3 regions of the Enterobacter sp. WI-ESBL-E8 genome follow, and region 2 is predicted to be linked to each of the others. Evidence: riboswitches for the same ligand, from Rfam matches in the RefSeq annotation. Region 2 holds a riboswitch; each other region holds the start of a gene.
The links. A riboswitch is a leader RNA that binds a small molecule or an ion and turns the genes downstream of it on or off. The one in region 2 is predicted to bind thiamine pyrophosphate.

Region 1 (10,150 bases), 3.0 Mb from region 2:
AAGGTGACGTGCTGCCAGCTTTCCAGCTTTTCAAGGCGCAGGTGAATCGGGTTTTGTAGCATGATGATCTCTCGAATCGAAAATTAGGCGCAGTTTACCTGAATCATCTCTGAATTTCCTGCCAACGAACAAAAGCCGGACGCGATGAAGCCACGGCGTCTGCCCAGCGCGTCGGCTCCGGCAAGCGGTAGCCCCTCATACAACGCTGCACCCACGCCAGGGCGCTGTCCATGCTTACCCGATGCCCGGTAGCGATAAACAGCGGGTTACAGCGGGCTTTGCTGCGCCAGACCCACGCCAGCTGCTCGCCTTTATGAATGAGGGGCGCCAGCGCGCCCGGCTCCGCGGAAAGGGGTTCAAACGCGCCACACAGGCGTTTCTTGGCGACGCCAATGGTCGGCACATCCACCAGCAGCCCAAAGTGGCTGGCAACGCCTAAACGGCGCGGGTGTGAGATACCATGTCCATCGACAAACAGCAGGTCAGGTTTTTGCGAGAGCTGCTCCCACGCTGCCAGCAGCGCGGGGTATTCGCGGAAGGAGAGAAAGCCGGGGATATAGGGCATGGTGGTGGCGATACGCGCCACCTTGTATTCCACCAGCTCAAGCGAAGGGTATTTCAGGACCACCATCGCCGCTCGCGTTACTTCGCCCCCCTGCTCGAATCCGACGTCTGCTCCGCCAATGTACTGCGGAGGATCCTTATCCAGACGATCCTCGCGGATCACAGATGAAGCCAGTTCGATTTGCTGAGCGCGTAGCGACGCGAGATCCATAACCACTCCTTACTTGTGATACTGGGCAGAAAGCCGATGCACCGCCTCCACAAAGACGCCAGCGTGTTCTGGCGGCACATCCTGATGAATGCCGTGGCCGAGGTTAAAGACGTGGCCTTCACCCTGGCCGAAACCAGACAGTATAGTCGACACTTCCTCTTCAATGCGGGCAGGCTGAGCATAGAGCATGGAGGGATCCATGTTTCCCTGCAGCGCCACTTTGTCACCCACGCGGCGGCGGGCATCAGCGATATCGGTGGTCCAGTCGAGACCCAGCGCGTCGCAGCCGGTTGCCGCCATGGCTTCCAGCCACTGACCGCCACCTTTGGTAAACAGCGTTACCGGCACGCGGCGACCTTCGTTCTCGCGCAGCAGACCGTCGACAATTTTATGCATGTAGTACAGGGAGAACTGCTGATAATCGCGCCCGGTCAGCACTCCACCCCAGGTATCGAAAATCATGACCGACTGTGCACCCGCTTTAATTTGCGCGTTGAGGTAGAGCGTGACGCTCTTCGCCAGCTTGTCGAGAAGCGCATGCAGGGCCAGGGGCTCGGCGTACATCATCTTTTTAACCATGGTGAAGGCTTTGCTGCTGCCGCCTTCCACCATATAGGTCGCCAGCGTCCACGGGCTGCCGGAGAAACCAATCAGCGGCACTTCGCCTTTCAGCTCGCGGCGAATGGTGCGCACGGCGTTCATCACGTAGCCCAGTTCACCTTCCGGATCGGGGATCGGCAACTTATCTACATCCGCTTTGCTTTTGATTGGGGAGGTGAAGCGCGGGCCTTCACCGGTTTCGAAATAGAGACCGAGGCCCATGGCATCCGGAATGGTCAGAATGTCCGAAAAGAGAATGGCGGCATCCAGCGGGAAGCGGCGCAGCGGCTGGAGCGTGACTTCGCAGGCCAGCTCGGCGTTTTTGCACAGCGACATAAAATCACCCGCCTGAGCGCGCGTGGCTTTGTACTCTGGCAGATAGCGTCCCGCCTGGCGCATCATCCACACCGGGGTGACATCAACGGGCTGGCGCAGCAGCGCACGCAGATAACGATCGTTCTTCAGTTCGGTCATTTTTGCAGTTCCTTAAGCGTCATGGCCTCAGTGTAACACTACTCATACTCGGCCCGACACATCGCCACGGTATCTTCTATCAGCCGACGCGCTACGGTGCCCGGTGGGGGTAACAGCGGCAAATCGTCATAGCGATACCAGTTCGCATCCAGCAGTTCTTTCTGGTCGATAACAATCTCCCCGCTGTCGTAGTCGGCCATAAAGGCCGTCATCAGCGACTGCGGGAACGGCCACGGCTGAGAGGTGACGTAGCGCAGGTTTTTGACCTTAATCCCGCTCTCCTCCATCACTTCTCGCGCCACCGCCTGTTCCAGCGTTTCGCCCACCTCGACGAAGCCGGCCAGCACGGTGTGAATGCCGTTGCGATGACGGGTGTGCTGCGCCAGCAGGATGGAATCCTCCCGGCGGATAGCGACGATAATGCACGGCGCAATCTGAGGATAGTAGCGCTCGCGGCAGTGGCTGCAGAGCATCGCCCACTCGGTTTTGCTCCGGTGCATGGTATGACCGCAGTAGCCGCAGTATTTATGCGAGCGGTAAAACTCCGCCAGCTGCACGCCGCGCCCCGCCAGCTGGAACAGACCCACGTCCAGATCCAGTACCTGACGAACCGATCCCATATCCTGGCGGCGGGGCTGTTGGATCAACCACACAGCTTCCCCCTGCCATTCGCCGATCTTCAGCGCAGGCTGCCCCACTAGATCGAACACCTCTGCTGCGCCATAAGGGATCTCTCCGCCAGGAAGCCATAATTTTTGTTCGTGACTGACGATCCACCAACCCAGATCTGATTTTTCAATAATACGATCCATATCTATTGCACTACCTTCGCTTCACTGACATGTTGTTAGCATTGTGGTTACATTTTGGATAAGCAGATTCAATCCTAAACCTTGCGGAGTCGACCATGTTAAACCAGCTGGAAAGCCTGACTGAGCGCGTTAGAGGAAGTAACAAACTGGTGGATCGCTGGCTACACGTGCGCAAGCATCTACTCGTGGCTTATTACAATCTGGTCGGTATTAAGCCTGGCAAAGAATCGTTTATGCGACTGAATGAAAAATCGCTGGATGATTTTTGTCAGGGCCTGGTCGACTATCTGTCCGACGGCCATTTCAATATTTATGAACGCATTATCCGCGAAATGGAAGGGACAACGCCGTATTTAGCGGCCAGCAAACTCTATCCGCTGCTGGAAGCAAACACCCAGCAGATTATGGACTACTACGATTCCACGCTTGAGAACGCCATCGATCACGACAACTATCTTGAGTTCCAGCGGGCGCTTTCCGACCTTGGCGAAGCGCTGGAAGAGCGATTCACGCTGGAAGATAAGTTGATCGCCCTCGCTCTGGATAACGGCCTGGATGTCAGCCACGAAGATAACATCGCGCGCCCTGCTTGAGTTATTAATCGTTAACGAGTAATTTACAACCATTCGCCCCTCTCACGAGGGGGATTTTTCTTGTCGGAGTGCCCAGTGTGAAAGCACGGGCTGAGACCGTTAATTCGGGATCCGCGGAACCTGATCAGGCTAATACCTGCGAAGGGAACAAGAGTCACACTGCTGTTGTATCGCCCCCGGGCGATCCTCTCTTGCTTCATCCGTCGTCTGACAAGCCATGTCCTTCACTTTTGGAATGAGCTATGTCTACTGCAAAACTGACCCGCCGCGAACAGCGCGCACAGGCCCAACGCTTCATTGATACCCTGGAAGGCACCGCTTTCCCGAGCTCTAAACGCATCTACATTTCCGGCTCGCAGGCCGATATCCGCGTCCCGATGCGTGAAATCCAGCTTAGCCCGACGCTTATCGGCGGCAGCAAAGATAACCCGCAGTTTGAAGACAACGAAGCCGTACCGGTGTATGACACCTCCGGCCCGTACGGCGATCCCTCTGTGACTATCAACGTTCAGCAGGGTCTGGCGAAGCTGCGCCAGCCGTGGATTGACGCGCGTAACGACTGTGAAGAACTGAGCGTACGTAGCTCTGCGTATACCAAAGAACGCCTGGCCGACGATGGTCTGGACGAGCTGCGCTTCGCCGGGCTGCTGACGCCGAAACGCGCCAGAGCGGGCAAACGCGTGACCCAACTGCACTATGCGCGTCAGGGGATCGTCACGCCGGAGATGGAGTTCATCGCCATCCGTGAAAACATGGGCCGTGAGCGCATCCGCAGTGAAATACTGCGCCACCAGCATCCGGGCGAGGGCTTTGGCGCTCGCCTGCCGGAGAACATCACGCCGGAGTTTGTGCGTGATGAAGTGGCCGCCGGCCGCGCGATTATCCCCGCCAACATCAACCACCCGGAATCCGAGCCGATGATTATCGGCCGCAACTTCCTGGTGAAGGTCAACGCTAACATCGGCAACTCGGCCGTTACCTCCTCCATCGAAGAAGAGGTGGAAAAGCTGGTCTGGTCAACGCGCTGGGGCGCGGACACGGTGATGGACCTCTCCACTGGCCGCTATATTCACGAAACCCGCGAGTGGATCCTGCGTAACAGCCCGGTACCGATTGGCACCGTCCCGATTTATCAGGCGCTGGAAAAGGTCAACGGTATTGCCGAAGACCTCACCTGGGAAGCCTTCCGCGACACGCTGCTGGAGCAGGCTGAACAGGGCGTAGACTACTTCACCATTCACGCGGGCGTGCTGCTGCGCTACGTGCCGATGACGGCGAAGCGTCTGACCGGTATTGTCTCGCGCGGCGGCTCCATCATGGCGAAGTGGTGCCTCTCCCATCACCAGGAAAACTTCCTCTACGAACACTTCCGCGAGATTTGCGAAATCTGTGCCGCGTACGATGTCTCTCTGTCGCTGGGCGATGGTCTGCGTCCGGGCTCCATTCGCGATGCCAACGATGAGGCGCAGTTTGCCGAGCTGCACACGCTGGGTGAGCTGACCAAAATCGCCTGGGAGTATGACGTGCAGGTGATGATTGAAGGCCCGGGACACGTGCCGATGCAGATGATCCGCCGCAACATGACGGAAGAGCTGGAGCACTGCCACGAAGCGCCGTTCTATACCCTGGGGCCGCTGACCACCGATATTGCGCCAGGCTATGACCACTTCACGTCCGGGATTGGTGCGGCGATGATCGGCTGGTTCGGCTGTGCCATGCTCTGCTACGTGACGCCGAAAGAGCACCTCGGCCTGCCAAACAAAGAGGATGTAAAGCAGGGGCTGATTACCTACAAAATTGCCGCCCATGCCGCCGATCTGGCGAAAGGCCATCCGGGCGCGCAAATCCGCGATAACGCCATGTCGAAGGCGCGTTTTGAATTCCGCTGGGAAGACCAGTTCAACCTGGCGCTGGACCCGTTCACCGCCCGCGCCTATCACGATGAGACCCTGCCGCAGGAATCGGGCAAAGTCGCACACTTCTGCTCCATGTGCGGGCCAAAATTCTGCTCGATGAAAATCAGCCAGGAGGTGCGCGACTACGCCGCCGCGCAAACCATTGAAGTGGGGATGGCGGACATGTCTGAAACCTTCCGCGCCAAAGGCGGCGAAATCTACCTCAAAAAAGAGGAGGCGTAATGTACCAGCCCGATTTCCCGCCCGTTCCCTACCGTTTAGGACTCTATCCGGTAGTGGACAGCGTAGCGTGGATCGAACGCCTGCTGGAGGCTGGCGTTCGCACGATCCAGCTGCGCATCAAGGATAAACGCGACGACGAGGTGGAAACTGATGTCGTCGCCGCCATTGCGCTGGGGCGTCGGTATAACGCCCGTCTGTTTATCAACGACTACTGGCGACTGGCCGTTAAGCACCGGGCCTACGGCGTGCATTTGGGCCAGGAGGACCTGGAAACAACCGATCTGAATGCCATCCGCGCCGCCGGCCTGCGCCTGGGCGTGTCCACGCACGACGACATGGAGATCGACGTGGCGCTGGCAGCCCATCCCTCTTACATCGCGCTGGGCCACGTTTTCCCGACGCAGACCAAGCAGATGCCCTCCGCACCGCAGGGACTGACGCAGCTGGCGAGTCACGTCAAACGCCTTGCCGATTACCCCACCGTCGCCATCGGTGGCATCAGCCTGGAACGGGCTCCGGCCGTGCTGGAGACGGGCGTCGGCAGCATCGCCGTCGTCAGCGCCATCACCCAGGCCGCAGACTGGCAGTCTGCCACCCAACAGCTGTTACAGCTGGCAGGAGCTGGCGATGAACGATCGTGATTTCATGCGCTACAGCCGCCAGATCCTGCTGGAGGATATCGCCATCGACGGGCAGCAAAAACTGCTCGCCAGCCGGGTGCTGATTGTCGGTCTGGGCGGATTAGGCGCACCTGCGGCGCTGTATCTGGCAGGTGCAGGTATCGGCACGCTGGTGCTGGCCGATGATGACGACGTTCATCTCAGCAACCTGCAGCGACAAATCCTCTTTACCACCGGCGATATCAACCAGCCTAAAGCGCACATCACCCGGCAGCGGCTACACCAGCTTAATCCGGACATCGAGCTGATTGCGCGACAGGAACGTCTTTGCGGCGAGAGCCTGCACCGTGAAGTCACGCTTGCCGACGTGGTGCTGGACTGCACCGACAACATGGCGACGCGCCAGGCGATTAACGCCGCCTGCGTGGCAACTAATACCCCGCTGATTACCGCCAGCGCGGTGGGGTTCGGCGGGCAGATGATGGTCCTGACGCCACCATGGGCGCAGGGCTGCTATCGCTGCCTGTGGCCGGATGATGCCGAGCCGACGCGCAACTGCCGCACGGCGGGCATTCTTGGTCCGGTGGTCGGCGTGATGGGCACGATGCAGGCGCTGGAGGCCATCAAGCTGCTCAGCGGCATGGAGACGGAACGCAATACGCTGCGGCTGTTTGATGCTCGCTCCAGCGGCTGGCGCCATCTGGCGTTACGCCGCGCCAGCCGTTGTCCGGTATGTGGAGGCTGCGATGCGCATTCTATTTAACGACGAGCCGATGAGATGCGACGACGGGCTCACCGTTGCCGTACTGCTCGACAAGCTGCGCCAGCTCAAGCCGGGAACGGCACTGGCGCTCAATCAACAGATCCTGCCGCGCGAGCAGTGGGAACATCAGCAGGTCAACGAAGGCGACCAGATCCTGCTGTTTCAGGTTATCGCAGGGGGCTGAGATGTTACGTATTGCCGATAAAGTTTTTGACTCGCACTTGTTTACCGGAACCGGAAAATTCGCCTCGCCGCAGCTGATGGTGGATGCCATTCGTGAAAGCGGCAGCCAGCTGGTGACGCTGGCGCTCAAGCGCGTGGATCTGCGCCACCACAGCGACGCTATTCTGGCTCCCTTACTGGAAGCGGGCGTCACGCTACTGCCCAACACCTCCGGCGCGAAAACGGCCGAAGAGGCGATTTTCGCCGCGCAGCTGGCCCGGGAGGCGCTCGGCACGCGCTGGCTGAAGCTGGAAATACATCCGGATGCCCGCTGGCTGCTGCCTGACCCCATCGAAACGCTGAAGGCCGCTGAAAAGCTGGTGCAGCAAGGGTTTACCGTCCTGCCTTACTGCGGCGCCGACCCGGTCCTGTGTAAACGGCTGGAAGAGGTCGGCTGCGCCGCCGTCATGCCGCTGGGGGCCCCCATCGGCTCCAACCAGGGGCTGGAGACCAGGGCGATGCTGGAAATCATCATCGAACAGGCCAACGTACCGGTGGTGGTGGATGCGGGCATTGGCGTGCCAAGCCATGCCGCGCAGGCGCTGGAGATGGGTGCCGACGCGGTGCTGGTGAACACGGCTATCGCGGTTGCCGACGATCCGGTCATGATGGCGCGTGCGTTCCGCATGGGCGTTGAGGCCGGCTTGCTGGCAAGGGTTTCCGGCCCCGGCTCGCGCAGTTTTCAGGCGCAGGCCACCAGCCCGTTGACCGGTTTCCTGGAGGCAATCTCATGAGGACATTTACCGAGCGCTGGCGGGAGCTAAACTGGGACGACATTGCCCTGCGCATCAACAGCAAAACGGCTGCCGACGTGGAGCGCGCGCTGCATGCCCGTCATCTGACCCGCGAGGATCTGATGGCCCTGCTCTCCCCGGCGGCCAGCGCGTACCTCGAACCGATGGCCCAGAGGGCCCAGAGGCTTACCCGTCGGCGCTTTGGCAACACGGTGAGCTTCTACGTCCCGCTCTATCTCTCAAATCTTTGCGCCAATGACTGCACCTACTGCGGTTTCTCCATGAGCAACCGCATCAAGAGAAAAACGCTCGATGAGGCTGAGATTGCCCACGAGTGTGCGGCCATACGCGAGATGGGCTTTGAGCATCTTCTGCTGGTTACGGGCGAACATCAGGGAAAGGTGGGAATGGACTATTTCCGTCAGCATCTTCCCGCCATTCGCCGTCAGTTTGCGTCTTTGCAGATGGAAGTGCAGCCCCTGTCGCAGGACGAATACGCGGAGCTAAAAACCCTCGGGCTGGACGGGGTCATGGTCTATCAGGAAACCTATCACGAGGCGACGTACGCCCGACACCACCTGAAGGGCAAGAAACAAGACTTCTTTTTCCGGCTGGAAACGCCGGACAGGCTGGGTCGCGCGGGCATCGACAAAATCGGTCTGGGTGCGCTGATCGGGCTCTCCGACAGCTGGCGGGTGGATTGTTACATGGTGGCGGAACATTTGCTGTGGCTCCAGCAGCACTACTGGCAGAGCCGTTATTCCATCTCTTTCCCCCGCCTGCGGCCTTGCGCGGGAGGCATTGAACCAGCCTCGCTGATGGACGAACGCCAGCTGGTGCAGACCATCTGCGCATTTCGCCTGCTTGCCCCGGAGGTTGAATTATCCCTCTCAACGCGTGAGTCCCCGGCGTTTCGCGATCGCGTGATCCCGCTTGCGATTAACAACGTCAGCGCGTTTTCCAAAACGCAGCCTGGCGGCTACGCCGACGATCGTCCGGAGCTGGAGCAGTTTGTCCCGCATGATGGACGGCGTCCGGAAGCGGTCGCCGCAGCCCTGACGGCACAGGGCCTTCAGCCTGTATGGAAAGACTGGGACAGCTGGCTGGGAAGAGCCTCGCAATAACGCTGAAACGCACTGCAACCCGGTAAAAAAATGTCGAGGGGCTACGTAGAGTCACAACCGGATGATTGCCAGCCCTCATCCGGTTTTTTATTGTCACCGCGTTAGCAAAGGATGCTGACCAGGGCGAAAAGCTTCTTCCTCGTTTCGCCCTGCCTCTGAAAGCGACCGCTCATTTAATAAGTATTTTCTTAGCGATCCTTAAGATAAATCATCCCATCAGACATCGTGTTCCGTATAATTCACCGCTAACCGCAGGACAGCGACTATGCTGAGAGGATATCGGCAGACGAAAAGCATTCACCATCAGGAACGATGTACAGCTCATGGCACTTCACAGCAAAAAGCTCTCTTTTACCCGGCCAATCATGCTCAGCTTCGCGGGGATCCTCTGCAGTTTTGCGGTGATCGCTATCGCCGTGACGCTTTCACAGAGAAAGGATTTTCTTGAGGATTATCATAAAATTAATAGTAACTTCACGCACAACCTGGCGGTAAACTACACCGAGTCTATCCTGCGTGAAAACGACTATATCCTTGGCCGCTCTGCCATGTATTTTGCGCGCAACGACAGGCTTAACGAGACGCTCAACGTCAACCCGACGCAGGGGCTGCAGATGATCATGCATCTGCAGAACCTGATGCCGACCGTATCCTCCATCTCGCTGGCCGACACGCAGGGGCATTATCTCCGCGCACCGGAAGTGCTCCCGACTGAGAAAAGTAAAACCTTCGATCCCCGAACGCGGCCGTGGTTTGTCGCCCAGGCGGAAGCCAGCATCTTCAGCCACTATACCCGTCCCTACATGGACTACTTCACCGGTCATCCGACGGTCACGCTTTATAAGCCTTTGATTTCTCCTGAAGGCAGACTGAAGGGAACGATCGCGTTTCATCTCGATTTGACCTCAATGGGCTACACCCTGCGTCAGATGGTGGCGCCCGTTCAGGGGGAATTCTTTGTCGTCGAACGCGACGGTGCCGTCGTGCTGCACCCTGATACAGGCGCGCTCTTCAAACAGTTCGTGAGCGAAGCGCTGATGGACAAAATGACCAGCGGCGAAGGTCATCTCTACGACAAGAAAAACAACGCCTGGTATTACTATTACTCGTTTACCAACCCAGACTGGTTTGTCATATACCGGGTATCCGGCACGACGCTCACCGACATTACCCGCCACGAAACGACGATCGTTGGCTGGGGGTTCGCGCTGGCGGCCATCATCATCATTCTCTTCGGCTTATACCTCCGCCACGCCTCGCGTAGCGTGTTGATGCACATTATCAATGCCATCAAA
Region 2 (10,150 bases):
GGTGTTTTTTGTTTTGCTGGCGCGTCTCAGGGTCTCTTCCGCTCCGCACGCCATGCAGGAAGCGGTGTCCGGCGGTAAGGTCACGCTGGAAGATGCCTTGCGCCTGCTGACGCTGCCGCGGTTCTGGGCGCTGGTGTTTTTCGTTATCGGCACCTGTATTTATGGCGTTTACGACCAGCAGTTCCCGGTCTATTTCTCCTCCCAGTTCCCGACGTTACAGGAAGGGAACGCCATGTACGGCTATCTCAACTCCTTCCAGGTTTTCCTTGAGGCAGCGGGCATGTTCTGCGCGCCATGGCTGGTGAATCGTCTTGGCGCGAAGAATGGCCTGATTTTCGCGGGCATGGTGATGGCGATGCGCATGGTGGCATCGGGGCTGGTTGAAGGGCCGGTCCTTATCTCCATTACCAAGCTACTGCACGCGGTTGAACTGCCCGTATTGCTGGTCTCCATCTTTAAATACAACAGCTTACATTTTGATAAACGGCTTTCTTCCACCCTCTATCTGGTGGGCTTTGCCTGTACAAGCTCGGTAATTGCCTCGGTCCTGTCGCCGCTGGCCGGTTACAGCTATGAGAAATACGGCTTTGCCCAGTCCTATCTCATTATGGGGCTATTAGTGTTCAGCACCACGTTTATCTCCATCTTCCTGTTGCGCTCGGGTAAGTCCTCTTCTGACCCGCTCATGACGCAACCTTCCACCATCTGATTGAAAGAGTAGAGAAATGACGTATTCCATTACAAAAGCAGAGCAGGAACTTCAGTCCAGACGCGAAGGGCTTAACCTGCGCTGGTATCCGCGTTACCACCTCGCTGCGCGCGCTGGCTGGATGAACGACCCAAATGGCCTGGTCTGGTTTGACGGCTGGTACCACGCTTTTTACCAGCATCATCCGTACTCCACCCAGTGGGGGCCCATGCACTGGGGCCATGCGCGCAGCAAGGATTTGGTTCACTGGGAACACCTTCCGGTTGCGCTGGCGCCGGAAGGGCCAGAAGACAAGGACGGCTGTTTTTCCGGATCGGCGGTGGTGGATGGCGATACGCTGGCGCTGATATACACCGGACATAAATTCCACGGCGATCCGGATGATGAGGCGAATCTCTACCAGGTGCAGTGCCTGGCGACCAGCCGCGACGGCATTCATTTTGACCGGCAGGGAATGATTGTTGACACGCCGCCTGGCCTGCATCACTTCCGCGACCCGAAGGTGTGGCGTGAAGGGGAGAGCTGGTACATGGTTGTCGGCGCGCGAGACGGTGATACAGGCCAGGTGCGCGTTTATCGTTCTGCGGATCTGCACGCCTGGCAGGATATGGGCGTGCTTGCGGTGGCAGAAAAAGAGATGGGCTACATGTGGGAATGCCCGGACTTTTTCACCCTCAACGGTAAACGCGTGCTGATGTTTTCACCTCAGGGGATGGCGGCAGAAGGATTCGAAAACCGCAATCTTTTCCAGAGCGGCTATCTGGTGGGCGAGTGGCAGCCCGGTCAGCCTTTTGTGCGTGAAGGTGAGTTTGTGGAGATGGATCGCGGGCATGATTTCTACGCGCCACAGAGTTTCCTCACGCCTGATGGTCGCCGCATCGTTATCGGCTGGCTGGACATGTGGGAATCCCCGCTGCCCGAACAGGAGGACGGCTGGGCAGGCATGCTCTCTTTACCGCGCGAACTGACGCTTGGCGCGGATAACCGTCTGCAAATGCGGCCGGCCAGAGAGGTCGAAGGTCTTCGGGGCGCGTGGTTCCCCTGGCCGGTTAGCACGCTTAACCATCAGCAGATGACTCTGCTGGAACGCTGCGACGCGATGGAGGTTATTCTGCAGTGGGACTGCGCAAACAGCACTGCGGAACAATACGGCATCCGACTTGGAGCGGGGCTACGCGTCTATGTTGATGCGCAGATGCAGCGCCTGGTGCTGGAGCGCCACTACCCGCAGTATGGCCTGTGCGGGACCCGTAGCGTCGCGCTGGATATGAACGACACGCTAAACCTGCGCCTGTTCTTTGACAGCTCTTCCGTAGAGGTGTTTGTGAATGACGGAGACGCCTGCCTTAGCAGCCGTATTTACCCTGATGAAGATTGCCGCGAGCTGGCGCTGTTTGCCTGGACCGGGACGGCGGCGCTTATCGATGCCGGGGCCTGGCAATTAGGCTGACACGGGTTACATCTGGATAAGAGCATGCGGCGTTTCAGCTATCCCAGAAATTACAAAAGGCGACCGGAGTCGCCTTTTTTTAGCGATGACTTACTTTTGCTCTTAAGTTATGTAATTGAAAACGTCCATCGGTTAAGGACAGCTTTTGCAATATACGAAAGGCTTAATTAATGTGAGGCCCTGGGAATTATTTTGAAAGTTGTGCATTCAATACTTTCTCATTTTCAACTACAAGCGTTAATGTGTAGTCTGATTTCCTCCATACTCCGTTATTAGGCTTCCAGCTTTTAGAAAGAAGATATTCAGCAGCATCAGAGATAGGCATATTCATGACATGATCTGCTTCACTGGAAAACTGCTTAAAGCTATTGCTTGTCTTCGCTGGCTTAACATCACATTGTCCGTTTGCATCCATAACCTGGGTGCAGCCTTTAGCAAGGTGTTTATGTGCTGATTGTGCATGTTGTAGAGCATCTTTCTTAGCCCAAATACCAGTCCCAGCAGTAGCGTCACGTGCATTAACCCATGCTGCATTTTGAGCAGCTTCATTATAAGATTGTTGGCGGTTTTGCTCTACCAGGTAGCATGTATCTTTACTAATACCCTTGCTTTCACACTCATTCATTCTTTGTTGTGCCATTTGAGCAGGAGTAGAACATCCGGTAAGAAGAGAAAAGGCACTGACTATCATTGCTAACATCATTAATTTTTTCATTGACCTAATACCTCAAATTTAATGAAATCTGCTATAGCTATTACAACTAAAGAGAGCAGGTAAACTAAAAACTTTTTCATGTCTTTTAAATTCCACAATGGAAGTAAGATTGATACATAATCCCCATCCATGCACCAACAATTAAAAGAATAATATACAGAATAACAGAAATAAAAATGTACTTTGTCATGTTCGCTATCATTGGTACTATCATATATAGTTAGTTAACTAAACAATCATGGCCGAGTTTTTTGCTTAACGTCGGTTAACTGGCAATTTATTTTAATGCGGGATTTTCCGTATTAAAACGCTTAATCAGAGCCCCCAGTAAAGTGACTGGAATTAAGAGCTTTACTTAGAATCCGAAACCTACGCCAGCCCCAAGCGCGAAATCGTTATTAGTGCTTGATGATACACCCGCTTTCACCGTAGCCGCTCCAGCATGAAAAGAGGCGCCAACACTTACGGCTTGCTCGTCTTTAAAACTACCAGCGCCAGCAGAGAACATAACTTTTTGGCCTGCTTCAACTTGTGGCATAGAGGCAATCGCAATTGCGCTTGCAGCACCAGAGCGGGCTTCTTTCTTGTTACCGTCCACTTCATCACGTAATGATTTGAATTGTGCGTTAGTGTTAGCTTGTTGCTGGCTAAACACTTTTTTAGCGTCTTGCAGATCTTGAGCAACGCTAGCAGTCTGGGTCGAAGTGGATGCGATGGCAGCAGCATTAGCTGCTACTTTAATTTGTGTCGCCATGTCCACTTTGTTAATGGTGGTGGTTACACCGTCTTTACCATTGTTACCATCTTTACCGTTAATCCCGTCTCTACCGTTCTTACCATCAAGACCATCTTTACCTGTAGCACCCGTTGCACCGGTGTCACCCTTAGCGCCATCTTTACCATCCACGCCGTTAGTAGGCTTGGGCGCATTTTCTAAAGAGGTAATACGTTGGTCATGATTAGCTAATACAGAACCTTGCAACTTGCTTTGATTTTGCAAGTCGATAATATCAGTGCCATTCTTAACAACACCTTGTAAAGCCGTGTTTGCTTTATTTCCGGTTTCATTGATTAATATATCTTGCTTACTGTCGGTGATACTTTGACCTGCTTTGTTGTCGTCAACTTTCTGATTCAGAGTCGTAATAAATAGTGTATTGGCATCAACCCCAGCTTGAGCTGCATCAGCTTTATTCACAGCCGTGTTAGCTGTATCTTGTGCGTTATTAATGGCAATATTTGCTTTAGCAATATCGCCTTGCAGGTTGTAGATTTGCCCGTCTTGCTGAACGTTGCTAGCCTTGATGTTATCAAGGTTATATGCGGTGTTGTCAGTCCCCTGAATCTGAATGAAAGTACCCGGGTTGTTAACGTTATCGTTAAGGTTTACGTTTACATCAGCAGCATTAGCCATACTAGCAAACACATTACCCATTACAAAAACAGCAATAACTGATTTATTTAAAGACTTCATTTATAAACTCTCATCATCAATGTAAGCAAAAAAATTAAAGTAAATGCGCTATCCTGGTGCAAGGGTATAACTTATTGTTATATCTCGATAATCTCGATATTTTGGTTTAATAACTTATTTCGTAACGTGTAGTAACTATCTATGAATGTGTAGTTTTAATTGTTGATCTAAATCAAGGGTGGCACCTGTGGCTCATCTGGCTAGTTGGGAAGGAAATGATATTTTCTCAATAAATACAGGTGTATAGCTTTTTATGAGAATGAGGTGTGAAAAAAACATAAAACACCATTATATAAAGTATTCTTAAGTGTTTTGGCGGGAAATGATGCTAAATCTCTAAAACAGTTAATGTAAATTTATGGATTTTTCTATATTCTTTTTTATCGAATTCTTCTTATGTTTTGAATGAAGGTCATATTGAGCCTGGCAGTCTTTCGGTTGTTGCTTGTAAAAAATATTTATATTGAAAATTTAGTAAAAATGTATCTCGCTTGAATTGCTATGGCTGAGTAATAAAGATGTTACAGGCAATGATAATTAAATTCGTAAATATAAATGTAAACATTAACTTAAGATGATAAAGAGGAACCGGGAAAGGTATATAGGCTAACGGTGAAATCTTATAAGTGAATCATCCGCTCTGTGCACGCTAAGCAGCGTACAAGTGGGTGAGCAACTTCCTGTGAGTCTTTACGTGATTAAGATATCCTCAAGGTGATCACTGCTGTGATAAATCGAAAAATCTTGCACCCTACCAGCGGCCCCGGTTACACTAAACGCTCACATATAGTTAATGTGTAAACGATTGTTTTAAAAGTATTTTGACTCGGGGTGCCCTTCTTTGTGAAGGCTGAGAAATACCCGTATTACCTGATCTGGATAATGCCAGCGTAGGGAAGTCAGATGCCTTCCCGGTCATCGCTTCTTCACGCAAGGCAGGAGCGAACCCATGCAGCCTGACCTGCTCGATTTACACGTTTTACACCACTTCCGAACCCGTTCTCCGCTTACCCATTGTATGACCAACGATGTCGTGCAGACTTTTACGGCCAACGTTTTGCTGGCGCTTGGCGCATCCCCCGCGATGGTGATTGAGGCCGAAGAGGCCGAACAGTTTGCCGGGATGGCCGATGCGCTGCTGATTAACGTTGGCACGCTGACGTCGCCGCGCGCCCAGTCGATGCGCCGTGCGATTGAGGGCGCGGTGGCGGCAGGAAAACCCTGGACGCTGGACCCGGTTGCAGTGGGCGCCCTGGCGTTCCGCACCCGTTTTTGCCATCAAATTCTCGCCCTGAAACCGGCGGCCATTCGCGGCAATACCTCCGAAATTCTGGCCCTTGCCGGCATGAGCGCGGGCGGGCGCGGTGTCGATACCACCGACACCGCCGCCAGCGCGGTGCCTGCTGCCGAGGCGCTGGCCCGCCAGATTAATGCCATTGTGGTTGTCACCGGAGAGGTGGATTATATCACGGACGGACAGCGAACCCGCACGGTCACGGGCGGTGACCCGCTGATGACGCGCGTGGTGGGTACCGGGTGTGCGCTCTCTGCCGTTGTGGCGGCGAGCTGCTCGCTGCCGGGCGATCGGCTGGATAACGTTACCGCCGCCTGCGGATGGATGAAGCGGGCCGGAACGGTCGCCGTTGCGCAGTCTGGTGGCCCGGGCAGTTTTGCCAGTGCGTTCCTGGATGCGCTCTACACGCTGGAGGAGCAGGCATGAAGCGAATTAACGCACTGACCATCGCCGGCACCGATCCCAGCGGCGGCGCAGGCATTCAGGCCGACCTGAAAACGTTCTCCGCGCTTGGCGCGTACGGCTGCTCGGTCATTACCGCGCTGGTGGCGCAAAACACGCGCGGCGTGCAGTCGGTCTACCGTATCGAGCCTGATTTTGTCGCCGCGCAGCTGGATTCGGTGTTCAGCGACGTGCGCATCGATACCACCAAAATCGGCATGCTGGCCGAGACGGATATTGTTGAAGCGGTGGCGGAACGGCTTCAACGCTATCAGGTGCAAAACGTGGTGCTGGATACCGTCATGCTGGCAAAAAGCGGTGACCCGCTGCTCTCCGCTTCCGCCGTTGAGACGCTGCGCAAAAAGCTGCTGCCGCAGGTGGCGCTCATTACGCCAAATCTGCCCGAAGCCGCCGCGCTGTTAGGTGCGCCGCACGCGCAAACTGAACGCGAGATGAAAGAGCAGGGAAATGCGCTGCTGGCAATGGGCTGCGGGGCAGTGCTGATGAAGGGCGGACATCTGGATGACGCTGAAAGCCCGGACTGGCTCTTCACCCGCGATGGCGAGCTGCGCTTCACCGCGCCGCGCGTGCAGACCAAAAATACCCACGGCACCGGGTGCACGCTCTCAGCCGCGCTGGCGGCGCTGCGCCCACGGCATGAAAGCTGGGCCGATACGGTGCAGGAAGCGAAAGCCTGGCTCTCGGCGGCGCTGGCAAAAGCGGATAGTCTGGAGGTCGGTCACGGTATTGGGCCGGTTCACCATTTTCATGCATGGTGGTAGGCCTTATACTGGCAGGACACACCACGCCTGAGAAAAACAGAGATGGAACAAGCGCATACCCGGTTAATCGCTCAACTGAATGAACGGATCGCCGCGCCCGATAACACGCCGCTGTACCTGAAGTTTGCCGAAACGGTAAAAAACGCGGTGCGCAGCGGGGTGCTGGAGCACGGGAATATTTTGCCCGGCGAGCGCGATCTGAGTCAGTTAACCGGCGTGTCGCGCATCACCGTGCGTAAAGCGATGCAGGCGCTTGAGGAAGAGGGCGTGGTGACCCGCGCCCGCGGCTATGGCACGCAAATTAACAACATCTTTGAATACTCGCTCAAAGAGGCGCGCGGCTTTTCCCAGCAGGTGGTGCTGCGCGGCCAGAAGCCAAATACCCTGTGGGTCAACAAGCGGGTGGTGAAGTGTCCGGAAGAGGTGGCGAATCACCTTTCAATTCCCCCGGAGAGCGAGGTGTTCCTGCTCAAGCGTATTCGCTACGTTGACGAGGACGCGGTCTCTATTGAGGAGTCCTGGGTGCCGGTCGGGTTAATTCCCGATCCGGATGCGATCGGTATCTCGCTCTACGATTACTTCCGCAGCCAGAATATCTTCCCGCAGCGCACCCGCTCGCGCGTCAGCGCCCGCATGCCGGATAGCGAGTTTCAGGCGCACATCAGGATGGATGAAAAAATACCGGTGCTGGTGATCAAGCAGGTCGCGCTCGATCAGCAACACCGGCCGATTGAGTACAGCATCAGCTACTGCCGCAGCGATCTATACGTCTTTGTGTGCGAGGAGTAATGCCTCGCGAGTGGGGGCGCAATCGCCGCCGCGGTGGCTGACCACCCAGGCGGCGACCGCGTTGCCGAGCTGCACCGCTTCCGCCAGCGACCATCCTGCCGCCAGCCCGGCAAGCGTGCCGCCCGCATGGCTATCGCCTGCGCCAATGGTGTCCACGACCGTAGCCGGGAATGCCGGAATAACGCCCGAGGCGTCGCCGTCATACCAGGCGGCACCGTCTTTATCATGCCGCACAATCAGTGCGGCGCCGAAGCGCTGCTGCCACTGTGTTCCTAGCGTTTCGACCTCCACGCCGAGCCGTTCAGCGGCAAGTTGCGCCTCCTGGCGGTTGAGCGACACGATCGGCCTGCAGGCCATGATCCGCGCCATCAGCGCGTCGGGGATATCCGCGATGCGAGGGCCGAAATCGATAAACGCCGTCACGTCCCGCAACCCTTCCAGCCAGCCCGTCAGCAGCTCGCCGCACGGCGAGGCCAGCTGGTAGCCGGACAAATAGACCAGGCTGTTTTGCGGAACGTGAAGCGCATCAAGCCAGCGCTGCTGCCACTGGTTCTCCACGCCGCTAAACGACATAAAGGTGCGCTCGCCGTCTGGCTCCACCAGCGCCAGGCACCAGCCGTTGTCGCCGGTTTCGGCCTCCACCGCGCTGTGCAGATCCTGCTTTGCCATCGCGTTACGGATAATATCCGCCCACACGCCGTGGCCGACGGGCAGGGCGTTTTGCGCGGCGATCCCGAGCCGCTTCAGGGCGATGGCAATGTTCAGCGCGCAGCCGCCAATATTCACCCCCTGCTGTTTTAACTCGATATCACACCCGCGCCAGGGCAGGGCGTAGGCGTCGGCGATGACGTCAATCACCGCCGCGCCCAGCACCGTCACCGGGCGCGCGGCGTTCAGGGCATCGAGACGTTGGGCAAATGAATTCATACGCCCTCCTTTTGCTCCCGGTAGTGCAGGAGTTTCTCGCAGTAATGGCCGAAATCGAGCTTGTTAACCGCGTCGAGCTCGGCTTTGAGGGCCGGATCAATGGCCTGCACGCCGTGGAGCGCCCCGCAGATGGCCGTCGCCATTGCGCCAATGGTGTCGGTGTCGCCGCCGAGATTGGCGCATAACACCGCGCAGCGGTTCGGATCGGTTCCCGCCAGTTCGACCATCGCGATGGCCGCCGGAACGGACTCAACGGTACTGGTTCCCGCGCCAATAAGCTGATAAATCTGCTCGCTGGCGGAGTCGATGCCGTTGGCTTCCCGCACGGTCTTCAGCGCCAGCTCAATCCGTGCCGCCAGCGACGCGCTGAAGGTGGTGGTTTTCGCTTCCTGCGCGTAGCGGGCGATACCCGGCAGGGCATCGACGATGTTCTGCCAGCTTTCCCCGTCGATAGCGCGTGACACCGCCCAGGCAATCACCACCGCGCCGGCAATCGCGAGGTCCGATTTATGGGTCGGGCTGGAGGCCAGCGCCACCTGCGCCACAAAGTGTTCCAGCCGCGTCGCCGGGAGCAGGCAGCCCAGCGGGGAGGCACGCATCGCCGCCCCGTTGGTCACACCGTTGTTTTCCAGCTCGCTGACCGGCTTTCCGTCACGAATCGCGTTAAGCGCGATTTTTGACGTCGGGCCGAGCACGTTCTTGTTAAAGGCGTCGAAATCGAGCGCCCAGCGCAGAATATGTTTGCCTATAACATCCGCGTTAATTTCCCCCTCGCACTCAATAATCGCATCCGCCAGGCACAGCGCCATTGAGGTATCGTCGGTGAACTCTGCCTGCCTGAAATAGCAGGCCGCGTTATTCTCAGCCGGGCCGGGTAAGAAGCGGTCTATCCAGCCGAAGTGCGCTTTGACGCGCTTTCTCGGCCACAGCTCCGACGGCATGCCCATCGCATCCCCTAACGCCTGCCCGTAAAGGGCACCGAGAACACGTTCTTGTTTCATTTAACTTCCCCTTGTGTCAGCGCAGCATCGCCATCAACCACCTCAATTGCAGTGATCTCTTTGTCCGATTCGCGGAAAAACAGCATAAACAGCACGGCAATCACGGCAATCATGATCCCGCCGAATGCCCACATTCCGGCCCAGTTGAAGGTCAACCCATTCACCGGCTCTTTGTATGCGAACATTTTTTCCATCATTACGCCGCCGAGGCGGTAACCCAGCAGGCTACCAAACCCCTGACAGCACAGCGTAATCAGGCCTTGCGCGGCGGTGCGCATATGCACCGGCGCTTTTTTGTCCACGTAGATATACGCGGTTACGTAGTAGAAGTCGTAGCTCACCCCGTGTAGCAGAATGCCGAGGAACAGCAGGGCATAGGTAAAGTACTGCTCTGCACCGCCGTAAACGAAGAAACCGTAGCGGATAGCGGCGGTGATCAGGCCCAGCAGTAAGACCTTCTTAATACCAAAGCGTTTGGTGAAGAACGGCAGCGCCAGCATAAAGAAGATTTCGGAGAACTGGCCGAGCGTCATCCAGCCGGTGGCATTTTTCATCCCCACTTCGGTGA
Region 3 (10,150 bases), 2.4 Mb from region 2:
AACGTTTCCACCCAGACCAAAGACATTAACGCGTCCGGTGAGATGGCGCGTATCCAGATGCAGGAGCTGATTAAGAACTGCAACGAGTTTGGCGTTGAGCTGTACGATCTGAATCACCCTTATCAGGGTATCGTCCACGTGATGGGGCCGGAGCAAGGGATTACCCTGCCGGGCATGACCATCGTCTGCGGTGACTCCCACACCGCGACGCACGGCGCGTTTGGTGCCCTGGCGTTCGGGATTGGCACTTCCGAAGTGGAACACGTGCTGGCTACGCAGACCCTGAAACAGGGACGCGCCAAAACCATGAAGATTGAAGTGAAGGGAAAAGCCGCGCCGGGTATCACCGCAAAAGACATCGTACTGGCGATCATTGGTAAAACCGGCAGCGCAGGCGGTACCGGCCACGTGGTGGAATTCTGCGGCGAGGCCATCCAGGCGCTGAGCATGGAAGGCCGCATGACCCTCTGCAATATGGCCATTGAGATGGGCGCAAAAGCCGGTCTGGTCGCGCCGGACGACACCACCTTCAACTATGTGAAGGGCCGTCTGCACGCGCCGAAAGGTCAGGATTTTGACGATGCTGTCGCGTACTGGAAAACCCTGAAAACCGACGATGGTGCCAGCTTTGATACCGTGGTTACCCTGCAGGCAGAAGAGATTGCCCCGCAGGTGACCTGGGGTACTAACCCGGGCCAGGTGATTTCCGTCAACGACAGCATCCCTGACCCGGCCTCGTTCGCCGATCCGGTCGAACGCGCCAGTGCGGAAAAAGCGCTGGCCTATATGGGACTGAAGCCGGGCATCCCGTTGACCGACGTCACCATTGATAAAGTCTTCATCGGCTCATGCACCAACTCCCGTATCGAAGATTTGCGCGCCGCCGCCGAAATTGCAAAAGGCCGTAAAGTGGCACCGGGCGTGCAGGCTCTGGTGGTTCCAGGCTCCGGTCCGGTGAAAGCCCAGGCGGAAGCCGAAGGCCTGGATAAGATCTTTATCGACGCGGGCTTCGAGTGGCGCCTGCCAGGCTGCTCCATGTGTCTGGCCATGAACAACGATCGCCTGAACCCTGGCGAACGCTGCGCCTCCACCAGTAACCGTAACTTTGAAGGCCGTCAGGGCCGCGGTGGGCGCACCCATCTGGTCAGCCCGGCAATGGCCGCCGCTGCGGCAGTCACCGGCCATTTCGCCGATATTCGCAGCCTGAAATAAGGAGACAATCATGGCAGAGAAATTTACCCAACATACGGGCCTGGTTGTCCCCCTGGACGCCGCTAACGTCGATACTGATGCCATCATTCCGAAACAGTTTTTGCAGAAAGTCACGCGTACCGGTTTTGGTGCACATCTGTTTAACGACTGGCGTTTCCTGGATGACAAAGGTGAAGTGCCTAATCCGGAGTTCGTTCTGAACTTCCCGGAATACAAAGGCGCATCCATTTTGCTGGCGCGGGAAAACTTTGGCTGCGGTTCATCCCGTGAACACGCGCCGTGGGCCCTGACCGACTACGGTTTTAAAGTGGTTATCGCACCGAGCTTCGCCGATATCTTTTACGGCAACAGCTTCAATAACCAGCTTCTGCCCGTCACGCTGAGCGACGAACAGGTTGATGAGCTGTTTGCCCTGGTGCAGGCGAATCCGGGTATTACGTTTGAAGTGGATCTGGAAGCAGAAGTGGTGAAGGCCGGAGATAAGACCTACAGCTTCAGCATTGATGCGTTCCGTCGTCACTGCATGCTGAACGGTCTCGACAGTATTGGCCTGACGCTCCAGCACGAAGACGCCATCTCAGCGTACGAGAAAAAACAGCCTGCGTTTATGAGCTAAAGGCAATGGCCCGCAAAAAGCGGGCCATTGATTTGACTACGTTTTGGCATTCCAGCCTCCTTATTGCTTTTCGGCAATGAAGAGACTAACCTCGCAATGTGGGTTGTGAAGTTGGTCTCCCCATCAGTTTTTTGATGTGGGACTCTCCACTGTTTGCCTCTTGCGAAAGCCTGAGGCAAACAGCCTCAAGCACCCGCCACGCACTCTATTCCCCTTCTTCGTACCTGTCAGAAAGTCGTTCCATTTCGTGAAGCCGTCTTCCAGAATCAAACGTCCTTGACCCGGCAGGTCAGCCCAAGCGTAACCAACGATATCGCCGCAATCATCCAGTAAACCGAGGCATGGCCATAGCTTTGCGCCAGCGCCCCCTGAATCACGCCCGCCAGGATCACTCCGGTCGAAATACTGTTAGTAAAAAGCGTGGTCGCCGACCCGGCGCGGCCTGGCATGAGGTCCTGAAACCAGAGCATGCCGATCCCGGCGACAATGCCAATAAATACGGCGTTAAACAGCTGCAGCGCCAGCAGCGCTTCGCGAGAATGGAAAAAGATCAGCCCCGCGTAAAACAGCACCCCAGCCGCCACCGCGACGATCATCATCCGACGCTTTCCGAAACGCTTAACGTAATAACCCGCCAGGATCATCGCCGGGATCTCCAGCCCGGCCGCGGTACCCATTAAGATCCCGGCGAGCTTGTCCGGTAAGCCCAGTGAGCTGCTGATCCACAGCGGCATGTCGATGATGTACATGGTGTTGCAGGTCCACATCAGCGTGGAGGCAATAAACAGCATGCGGACGTTTTTGTCCTGCCAGCCGCTCACCTGAGTAATCGGTTTATCCGTCGTTTGCTCGACCCGAGCCACGGACGGCAGCGCAAAAGCAATCAGCGCCAGGCTGATGACAAAAATCCCTGCCGCAATGGAAAACATGGCGGTAAAGCCATAGTTCAGCGCCAACATGAAGGCCAGCGGCGGGCCGATGACCCACGCCAGCGAGAGCTGGGCACGCATCACCGAGCTAAACATCACCACTTCCCGCGCCGAGTTATCCGCATATTCACGCGCCAGGGCGAAAAGCTGCGGCATGGCGGTATTCGCCAGCGACGCCAGCAGCACGCCGCAGGTAATGAGCGTCAGGTAATCACGATTGAACGCAAAGAGCAGCGCGTTGCCTACGGCCATGACGCAGCAAAAGAGGATCAGCTTGCGGCGATCGCCCTGGCTGTCCGATCGTTTCGCCAGCGCGAGGCTAACGAGGATCCCGGCAATGGCGTTGACGGTATAAAACAGCCCCACCCAAAACGGCTGCGCGCCCACCTCGCGGCTGAGGAACAGGCTCAGCGTCGGCGCCTGTAGCGCCCCCGCCACGCCCATCATAAAGGCCACCAGCATAAAAGCGGCATAGACGCCGTTCAGGCGTCGCCCCATCGTCATCAACCAGAGCATGCGCAAGTCCTTGTGAAAGCGAATCGAAACCGGGTGAAAGAATAAACGAAAAAAGCCAGCAAAAACATTTTGCTGGCGGGTGATTAGCACCAATACTCAGTCACACATGATCGAGGCGAGTTAGCGAGAAGAGGTCGGTTTCGTAACGTCCCACTGCATCAGGTCTTCCAGAATTTTCAGCCGTTGCTCTGCACACTGGCGGGCCAGCCAGGACGTTCCTTTTGTCGCTGAAAAATAGTGCTGATAAAACTGACGTGCGGTAGACCTCTTCATAATTTACCTCCTCACTTCATCGGTAAGGATTATTGGCTTAATATAGGGATTAATAAATTGCTGATTTTTTGTCAGGAGTTCCCCTTTTATGCCTTCCGGTCGACTGCAACAACAATTCATCCGCCTCTGGCAGTGCTGTGAGGGGCAATCACAGGAGACCACGCTGAACGAGCTGGCCGACCTGCTTAGCTGTTCCCGCCGCCATATGCGCACGCTGCTCAATACCATGCAGCAGCAGGGCTGGTTAAGCTGGGAAGCGGAGGCGGGACGCGGCAAACGCTCGCGCCTGACCTTCCTCTATACCGGGCTGGCGCTGCAGCAGCAGCGCGCCGAAGATCTGCTGGAGCAGGACCGAATTGACCAGCTGGTACAGCTGGTGGGCGATAAAGCCGCCGTGCGCCAGATGCTGGTTTCGCACCTCGGACGCAGTTTCCGCCAGGGCCGCCATATCCTGCGGGTCCTCTACTATCGGCCGATGAAAAATCTGTTGCCCGGCACGGCCTTACGCCGCTCAGAAACCCATATGGCCCGGCAAATCTTCAGCGGGCTGACGCGGATAAATGAGGAAAATGGGGAACTGGAAGCGGATATCGCGCACCACTGGCAGCAGCTTTCCCCGCTTCACTGGCGATTCTTTTTACGCCCCGGCATCCACTTTCACCACGGACGCGAGCTGGAAATGCGCGACGTTATCGCCTCTCTGGAACGCGTCCGCAAGCTGCCGCTCTACTCGCATATTTCGCGCGTGCACTCCCCAACGGCATGGACGCTGGATATTGAGCTGTCCCAGCAGGACAAGTGGCTTCCCTGGCTGCTGGGCTATGTGCCGTCGATGATTTTGCCCGGCGAGTGGGAATCGATGAACAATTTTGCCAGCCTGCCGGTTGGCACCGGCCCCTACTCCGTCTCCCGTAATAACAACAGCCAGCTGAAAATCCGCGCGTTCGACGACTATTTTGGCTATCGGGCGCTGATCGACGAAGTGAACGTGTGGGTATTGCCGGATCTGAATGAAGAGCTGAGTGCAGGCCTGACGCTGGAAGGCCCTACCACGGGAGAAAAAGCCGTGGAGAGTCGCCTGGAGGAGGGATGCTACTATCTTCTGTTTGATGGCCGCACCCATCGCGGGGCAAACCATGAGGTACGTAAGTGGATCAGCCACGTTTTATCCCCCTCCAATCTCATCTACCATGCGGAAGAGCAGTACCAAACCTACTGGTTCCCGGCGTACGGCCTGCTTCCGCGCTGGCACCACGCCCGCCCGGCGCACTGCGATAAACCCGCAGGGCTGGAGTCCATCACCCTGACCTACTACCGCGAACACGTGGAGCATCGTTTTATCGCCAGGATCATGACCAGACTGCTGGCAGCGCAGGGGGTCAGGCTGGAGATCCGGGAAGTAGACTATGACGAATGGCATCAGGGGGAACTGACCAGCGATATCTGGCTGAACAGTGCCAACTTCACCCTGCCGCTAGATTTTTCATTATTCTCACACCTGTATGAGGTCCCGCTGATCCAGCACTGCATCCACCGCGACTGGCAGCAGGATGCAGCCCTGTGGCGTGCGGGCGAAATGAATCTTGCCGTATGGTGCCAGCAGCTGCTGTCTGAACAGGCGATCGTCCCCTTGATACACCACTGGCTGATGATCCAGGGACAGCGCAGTATGCGCGGTTTGCGGATGAACACCCTGGGCTGGTTTGATTTCAAATCGGCCTGGTTTGCGCCGCCGGAACCATAACGCTTTCGTAATATTCACCAAATCATTACAATAGCGCCGTTCTCAACGGGGTGCTGCATCACAGATGTGCGCTGAGATAATACCCGTCGAACCTGATCCGGATAACGCCGGCGAAGGGATTTGAGGCTGTCGCTCAAAATCCTTTGCCACTCAACTTTGAGGTGCAAAGTGTTAAAAAAAGCTCTTCCCCTGCTGGCGCTGTTTGCGCTGCCTGCTTTTGCTAAGCCCGTTCTGACGGTCTACACCTACGACTCTTTTTCTGCCGACTGGGGCCCTGGCCCGGTCGTCAAAAAAGCCTTTGAAGCTGACTGTAACTGCGAACTGAAGTTCGTGGCGCTGGAAGATGGCGTCTCGCTGCTCAACCGTCTGCGCATGGAAGGTAAAAACAGTAAAGCCGATGTGGTGCTCGGCCTGGACAACAACCTGCTGGACGCCGCCTCGCAAACCAAACTGTTTGCCAAAAGCGGCGTAGCGGCAGAGGCCGTTAACGTGCCTGGCGGCTGGCAAAACGACACCTTTGTGCCGTTCGACTACGGCTACTTTGCTTTTGTTTACGACAAAAACAAGCTGAAAAACCCGCCGAAAAGCCTGAAAGAGCTGGTAGAAAGCGACCAGAAATGGCGCGTCATTTATGAAGATCCACGCACCAGTACGCCGGGCCTGGGCCTGCTGCTGTGGATGCAGAAGGTCTACGGGGATAAAGCGCCCGAAGCGTGGCAGAAGCTGGCCGCCAAAACCGTGACGGTGACCAAAGGGTGGAGTGAAGCCTATGGCCTGTTCCTGAAAGGCGAAAGCGACCTGGTATTGAGCTACACCACCTCTCCGGCCTATCACATTATCGCCGAGAAGAAAGACAACTACGCGGCTGCTGATTTTGCTGAAGGGCATTATCTGCAGGTGGAAGTGGCCGCGCGCACCGTCGCCAGCAAACAGCCGGAACTCGCAGAAAAGTTCCTGAAATTTATGGTTTCGCCCGCGTTCCAGAACGCCATCCCGGCAGGTAACTGGATGTATCCCGTCACGAACGTTGCGCTGCCAGCAGGTTTCGAGCAGCTAACCAAACCAAAAACCTCGCTGGAATTTACGCCGCAGCAGGTCGCCGCGCAGCGTGCAGCATGGGTAAGTGAATGGCAACGCGCCGTCAGCCGCTGATTCCCGGCTGGTTACTGCCCGGGCTGCTCGCCGCCATAGTGATGGTGGCGGTCAGCCTGGGGGCCTTTCTTGCGTTGTGGTTTAACGCGCCAGAGAGTGACCTGCCCGCACTCTGGCACGACAGCTATCTCTGGCACGTCATTCGTTTCTCCTTCTGGCAGGCGTTTCTTTCTGCCCTGCTGTCGGTGATCCCGGCTATTTTTCTTGCACGCGCGCTCTATCGCAGGCGTTTCCCCGGCAGGCAGGCGCTGCTGCGCCTGTGCGCCATGACGCTGATCCTGCCCGTGCTGGTGGCGGTATTTGGCATTCTGAGCGTTTACGGTCGCCAGGGCTGGCTGGCTTCCCTGTGGAGCCTGCTTGGTCTTGAATGGACATTCTCCCCCTACGGGCTAAAGGGCATTCTGCTGGCGCACGTGTTTTTCAATATGCCGATGGCGACGCGCCTCTTTTTGCAGGCGCTGGAGAACATTCCCGGCGAACAGCGTCAGATTGCCGCCCAGCTTGGGATGCGCGGCGCGTCATTCTTCCGCTTTGTCGAATGGCCGTGGCTGCGTCGCCAGCTCCCCCCCGTTGCGGCCTTAATATTCATGCTCTGCTTTGCCAGCTTCGCCACCGTACTTTCACTCGGCGGCGGACCGCAGGCGACGACCATTGAGCTGGCGATTTACCAGGCGCTGAGTTACGACTACGATCCCGGCCGCGCCGCGCTGCTGGCGATGGTGCAGATGGGGTGCTGTCTTGCGCTGGTGCTGCTGAGCCAGCGCCTGAGTAAAGCCATTCCCCCTGGCAGCAATCAAATAACCGGCTGGCGCGATCCGCAGGACAGCCTGCACAGCCGCGTCATCGATTTTATCCTGATCGCACTGGCGCTCCTGCTGCTGCTGCCGCCACTGATGGCCGTTATCGTTGACGGTCTTAATCTCAATCTCCTGTCCGTCCTGCAACAGCCTATCCTCTGGCAGGCTACCGGGACCTCGCTTCGTATTGCACTGGCCGCAGGGCTGCTGTGCGTCACGCTGACCATGATGCTGCTGTGGAGCAGCCGCGAACTCCATGCCCGACAGACGCAAAAAGCCGGACACGCGCTGGAGCTGACAGGCATGCTGATTCTCGCCATGCCGGGGATCGTGCTGGCGACGGGCTTCTTCCTGCTGTTCAACAGCACCATAGGCCTGCCGGAAAGCGCCGACGGTATTGTGATTTTCACCAACGCCCTGATGGCCATTCCTTACGCGCTCAAGGTGCTGGAAAACCCGATGCGCGACGTCAACGGCCGCTACGGTTTGCTCTGTCAGTCGCTGGGGATGAAGGGCTGGCAACGGCTGAAGGTGGTCGAACTGCGCGCGCTAAAACGTCCGCTGGCGCAGGCGCTGGCGTTTGCCTGCGTGCTCTCAATGGGTGATTTTGGGGTCGTGGCGCTCTTCGGAAATGACAATTTCCGCACGCTGCCCTACTGGCTGTATCAGCAAATCGGCTCCTACCGCAGCCAGGACGGCGCGGTGACCGCGCTGTTACTGCTGCTGCTGTGCTTTGCTTTATTTACCGTTATCGAAAAACTTCCGGGGCGCGATGTTAAAACTGACTGATGTAATCTGGCTCTACCAGCATCTGCCGATGCGCTTCACGCTCTCCGTGCGCCAGGGAGAGATGATTGCCGTGCTTGGCCCAAGCGGTGCGGGAAAAAGCACGCTGCTCAATTTGGTGGCGGGATTTCTGCAGCCGGCAAGCGGATCGATAGTCATTGAAAACCGGGACCATACCCATACGCCGCCCGCAAAACGCCCGGTCTCCATGCTGTTTCAGGAAAACAACCTGTTTACCCACCTGACGGTGCGGCAGAACATCGCGCTGGGGATGGATCCGGGGCTCAAGCTTAACGATGCCCAGCGTCAGAAGCTGGCGATCATTGCCGCGCAGATGGGAATAGACGGGCTTATTGACAGGCTGCCGGGCGAGCTTTCCGGCGGCCAGCGTCAGCGCGTGGCTCTGGCGCGTTGCCTGGTACGCGAGCAGCCGATCCTGCTGCTGGACGAACCGTTCTCTGCGCTCGACCCCGCTCTGCGCCAGGAGATGCTGGGGCTGGTGCAGGACGTCTGTCAGCGCCAGCAGCTAACGATGCTGATGGTTTCGCACAGTATTGAGGATGCCGCGCGGATTGCACCGAGATCGGTGGTTATTGCCGAAGGGCGAATTGCGTGGGATGGAAAAACAGAAGAGCTTCTGAGTGGTAAAGCGGGGGCATCTTCGCTGTTGGGCATTCCCGCGGCCTGATGCCCTCCCCCTGACCCTCTCCCACAGGGAGAGGGAAAAGTCCTTAACGGCTGACCACTTTTAATAAAATCTCGCCATATACCGGCATCAGCGGGTGGCGAATCAATGCCACCAGCGCCACCACGGCCACACCCAGCGTCAGCGGGGCCAGCCAGAGCAGGCGAGTACGCGGGAGGTAGCGCGTCAGGCGATCGATATTCGCTTTTCCGCTGCGCCACAGCCGCCAGCACAGCCATGCCGCCAGCCACAGCAGCAGCGCCGTGCCCAGCAGCAGCCACTTAAACTCACCGCTCTGCATACCGTCAGGGATATCGATGGCTGCCCCCGCGAGGATCCCCGGCAGGAAGTAGAACGGCGGCCAGAAAACGCAGCCGATAATATTCGGTACCACAAACTTGGCGACCGGCAGATCCAGCATCCCGGCGACCATAGGAACCAGCGGACGCGTAGGCCCGACAAAGCGGCCGACGAGGATGGTAAACATGCTGTGCTGGTGCAGCGCATGCTCGGTCTTATCCAGCAACGCTTTGTTCTTTTTCATGAACGACCAGCGGTGCAGCGGCTTCTTAAAGCGCCAGCCCAGCCAGAACGAGATCCAGTCGCCCAGCAGGCAGCCGATAATCCCGGCCAGCCACGCCTGCCAGAAATTAACCTCACCGCTGCCAATCAGCGCGCCAAGCCCCGCCATCATCACGGTGCCGGGCAGGATTAACCCCACAAGTGCCAGCGATTCCAGAAACGCCACCAGCGCCACGGCGATGAGCGAATACATAACGGACTGGGTAATAAAGTGTTCCAGCAATGCCTGCATAACTATTCCGGTCAGAAAACGAATCAGCGATTCTGCTTAGCGCCCCGCACCGCGTCAAGGCAACAATTGTCTGAATAGTTTACAAGATGCTCCTGAAGTTCACCTGAATGTTTACCGTTCATTCACATCCCGCGCGGAATTCGCTCGGGCTGGCGCCGGTGCATTTTTTAAATACACGCGAAAAATAAAGCTGATCTTCAAAGCCCACGTTGCGCCCCACCGTGGCAATCGGCATCCGGGTGGTGCTGAGCAGAAGCTTCGCCTGGCTGATGCGCTGATCTTCGCGCCAGCTCAGCACGCTGACGCCAAGCTGCTGGCGAAACAGATGCGACAGCCGCGACGGCGACAGGCAAACGTGCTGGGCGACGCTGGCAATATCAAACTGGCTGTCGGCCAGATGGTCGCTGATGTACTGGCAGGCGTCGCGCACGCGGTTATCCAGCGGCGGATTCAGCGACGCGTTAATCGCTTCCATCCGTCGCAGAAGCAGTTGTTCAAGCAGGTTAATTGCCAGCAGTTCGGCATAACGACCTCCTGCCTGCCCCGCCTCAATAATCTGGGCAAAAAGCTCGCGAAACTGCGCCAGATGAACCTCATCCGGGCGATAAAAACCGGTGTGTGCAAAA

Region 1: another riboswitch for thiamine pyrophosphate. It lies ahead of thiC (phosphomethylpyrimidine synthase ThiC); the one in region 2 lies ahead of thiM (hydroxyethylthiazole kinase).
Region 3: another riboswitch for thiamine pyrophosphate. It lies ahead of thiB (thiamine ABC transporter substrate binding subunit); the one in region 2 lies ahead of thiM (hydroxyethylthiazole kinase).

Annotation. Positions count from the first base shown of each region.
Region 1 is NZ_JBRWXJ010000001.1:289,196-299,345, reverse strand. It holds gene ACWHWP_RS01455 (YjaG family protein) at 1-62, opposite strand, end outside; gene nfi (deoxyribonuclease V) at 104-775, opposite strand; gene hemE (uroporphyrinogen decarboxylase) at 785-1,849, opposite strand; gene nudC (NAD(+) diphosphatase) at 1,888-2,661, opposite strand; gene ACWHWP_RS01435 (Rsd/AlgQ family anti-sigma factor) at 2,757-3,254, shown strand; TPP riboswitch at 3,309-3,418, shown strand; gene thiC (phosphomethylpyrimidine synthase ThiC) at 3,497-5,392, shown strand; gene thiE (thiamine phosphate synthase) at 5,392-6,033, shown strand; gene ACWHWP_RS01420 (HesA/MoeB/ThiF family protein) at 6,020-6,775, shown strand; gene thiS (sulfur carrier protein ThiS) at 6,759-6,959, shown strand; gene thiG (thiazole synthase) at 6,961-7,731, shown strand; gene thiH (2-iminoacetate synthase ThiH) at 7,728-8,855, shown strand; gene ACWHWP_RS01400 (sensor domain-containing diguanylate cyclase) at 9,179-10,150, shown strand, end outside.
Region 2 is NZ_JBRWXJ010000001.1:3,241,477-3,251,626, reverse strand. It holds gene ACWHWP_RS15450 (oligosaccharide MFS transporter) at 1-709, shown strand, start outside; gene ACWHWP_RS15445 (glycoside hydrolase family 32 protein) at 726-2,159, shown strand; gene ACWHWP_RS15440 (hypothetical protein) at 2,347-2,874, opposite strand; gene ACWHWP_RS15435 (YadA-like family protein) at 3,230-4,348, opposite strand; TPP riboswitch at 5,166-5,262, shown strand; gene thiM (hydroxyethylthiazole kinase) at 5,298-6,068, shown strand; gene thiD (bifunctional hydroxymethylpyrimidine kinase/phosphomethylpyrimidine kinase) at 6,065-6,865, shown strand; gene ACWHWP_RS15420 (GntR family transcriptional regulator) at 6,908-7,654, shown strand; gene ACWHWP_RS15415 (PfkB family carbohydrate kinase) at 7,628-8,581, opposite strand; gene ACWHWP_RS15410 (ADP-ribosylglycohydrolase family protein) at 8,578-9,582, opposite strand; gene ACWHWP_RS15405 (nucleoside permease) at 9,579-10,150, opposite strand, start outside.
Region 3 is NZ_JBRWXJ010000001.1:815,132-825,281, reverse strand. It holds gene leuC (3-isopropylmalate dehydratase large subunit) at 1-1,212, shown strand, start outside; gene leuD (3-isopropylmalate dehydratase small subunit) at 1,223-1,828, shown strand; gene ACWHWP_RS03950 (sugar efflux transporter) at 2,095-3,273, opposite strand; gene sgrT (glucose uptake inhibitor SgrT) at 3,394-3,546, opposite strand; gene sgrR (HTH-type transcriptional regulator SgrR) at 3,635-5,290, shown strand; TPP riboswitch at 5,327-5,427, shown strand; gene thiB (thiamine ABC transporter substrate binding subunit) at 5,459-6,442, shown strand; gene thiP (thiamine/thiamine pyrophosphate ABC transporter permease ThiP) at 6,418-8,028, shown strand; gene thiQ (thiamine ABC transporter ATP-binding protein ThiQ) at 8,012-8,713, shown strand; gene ACWHWP_RS03920 (DedA family protein) at 8,757-9,524, opposite strand; gene araC (arabinose operon transcriptional regulator AraC) at 9,643-10,150, opposite strand, start outside.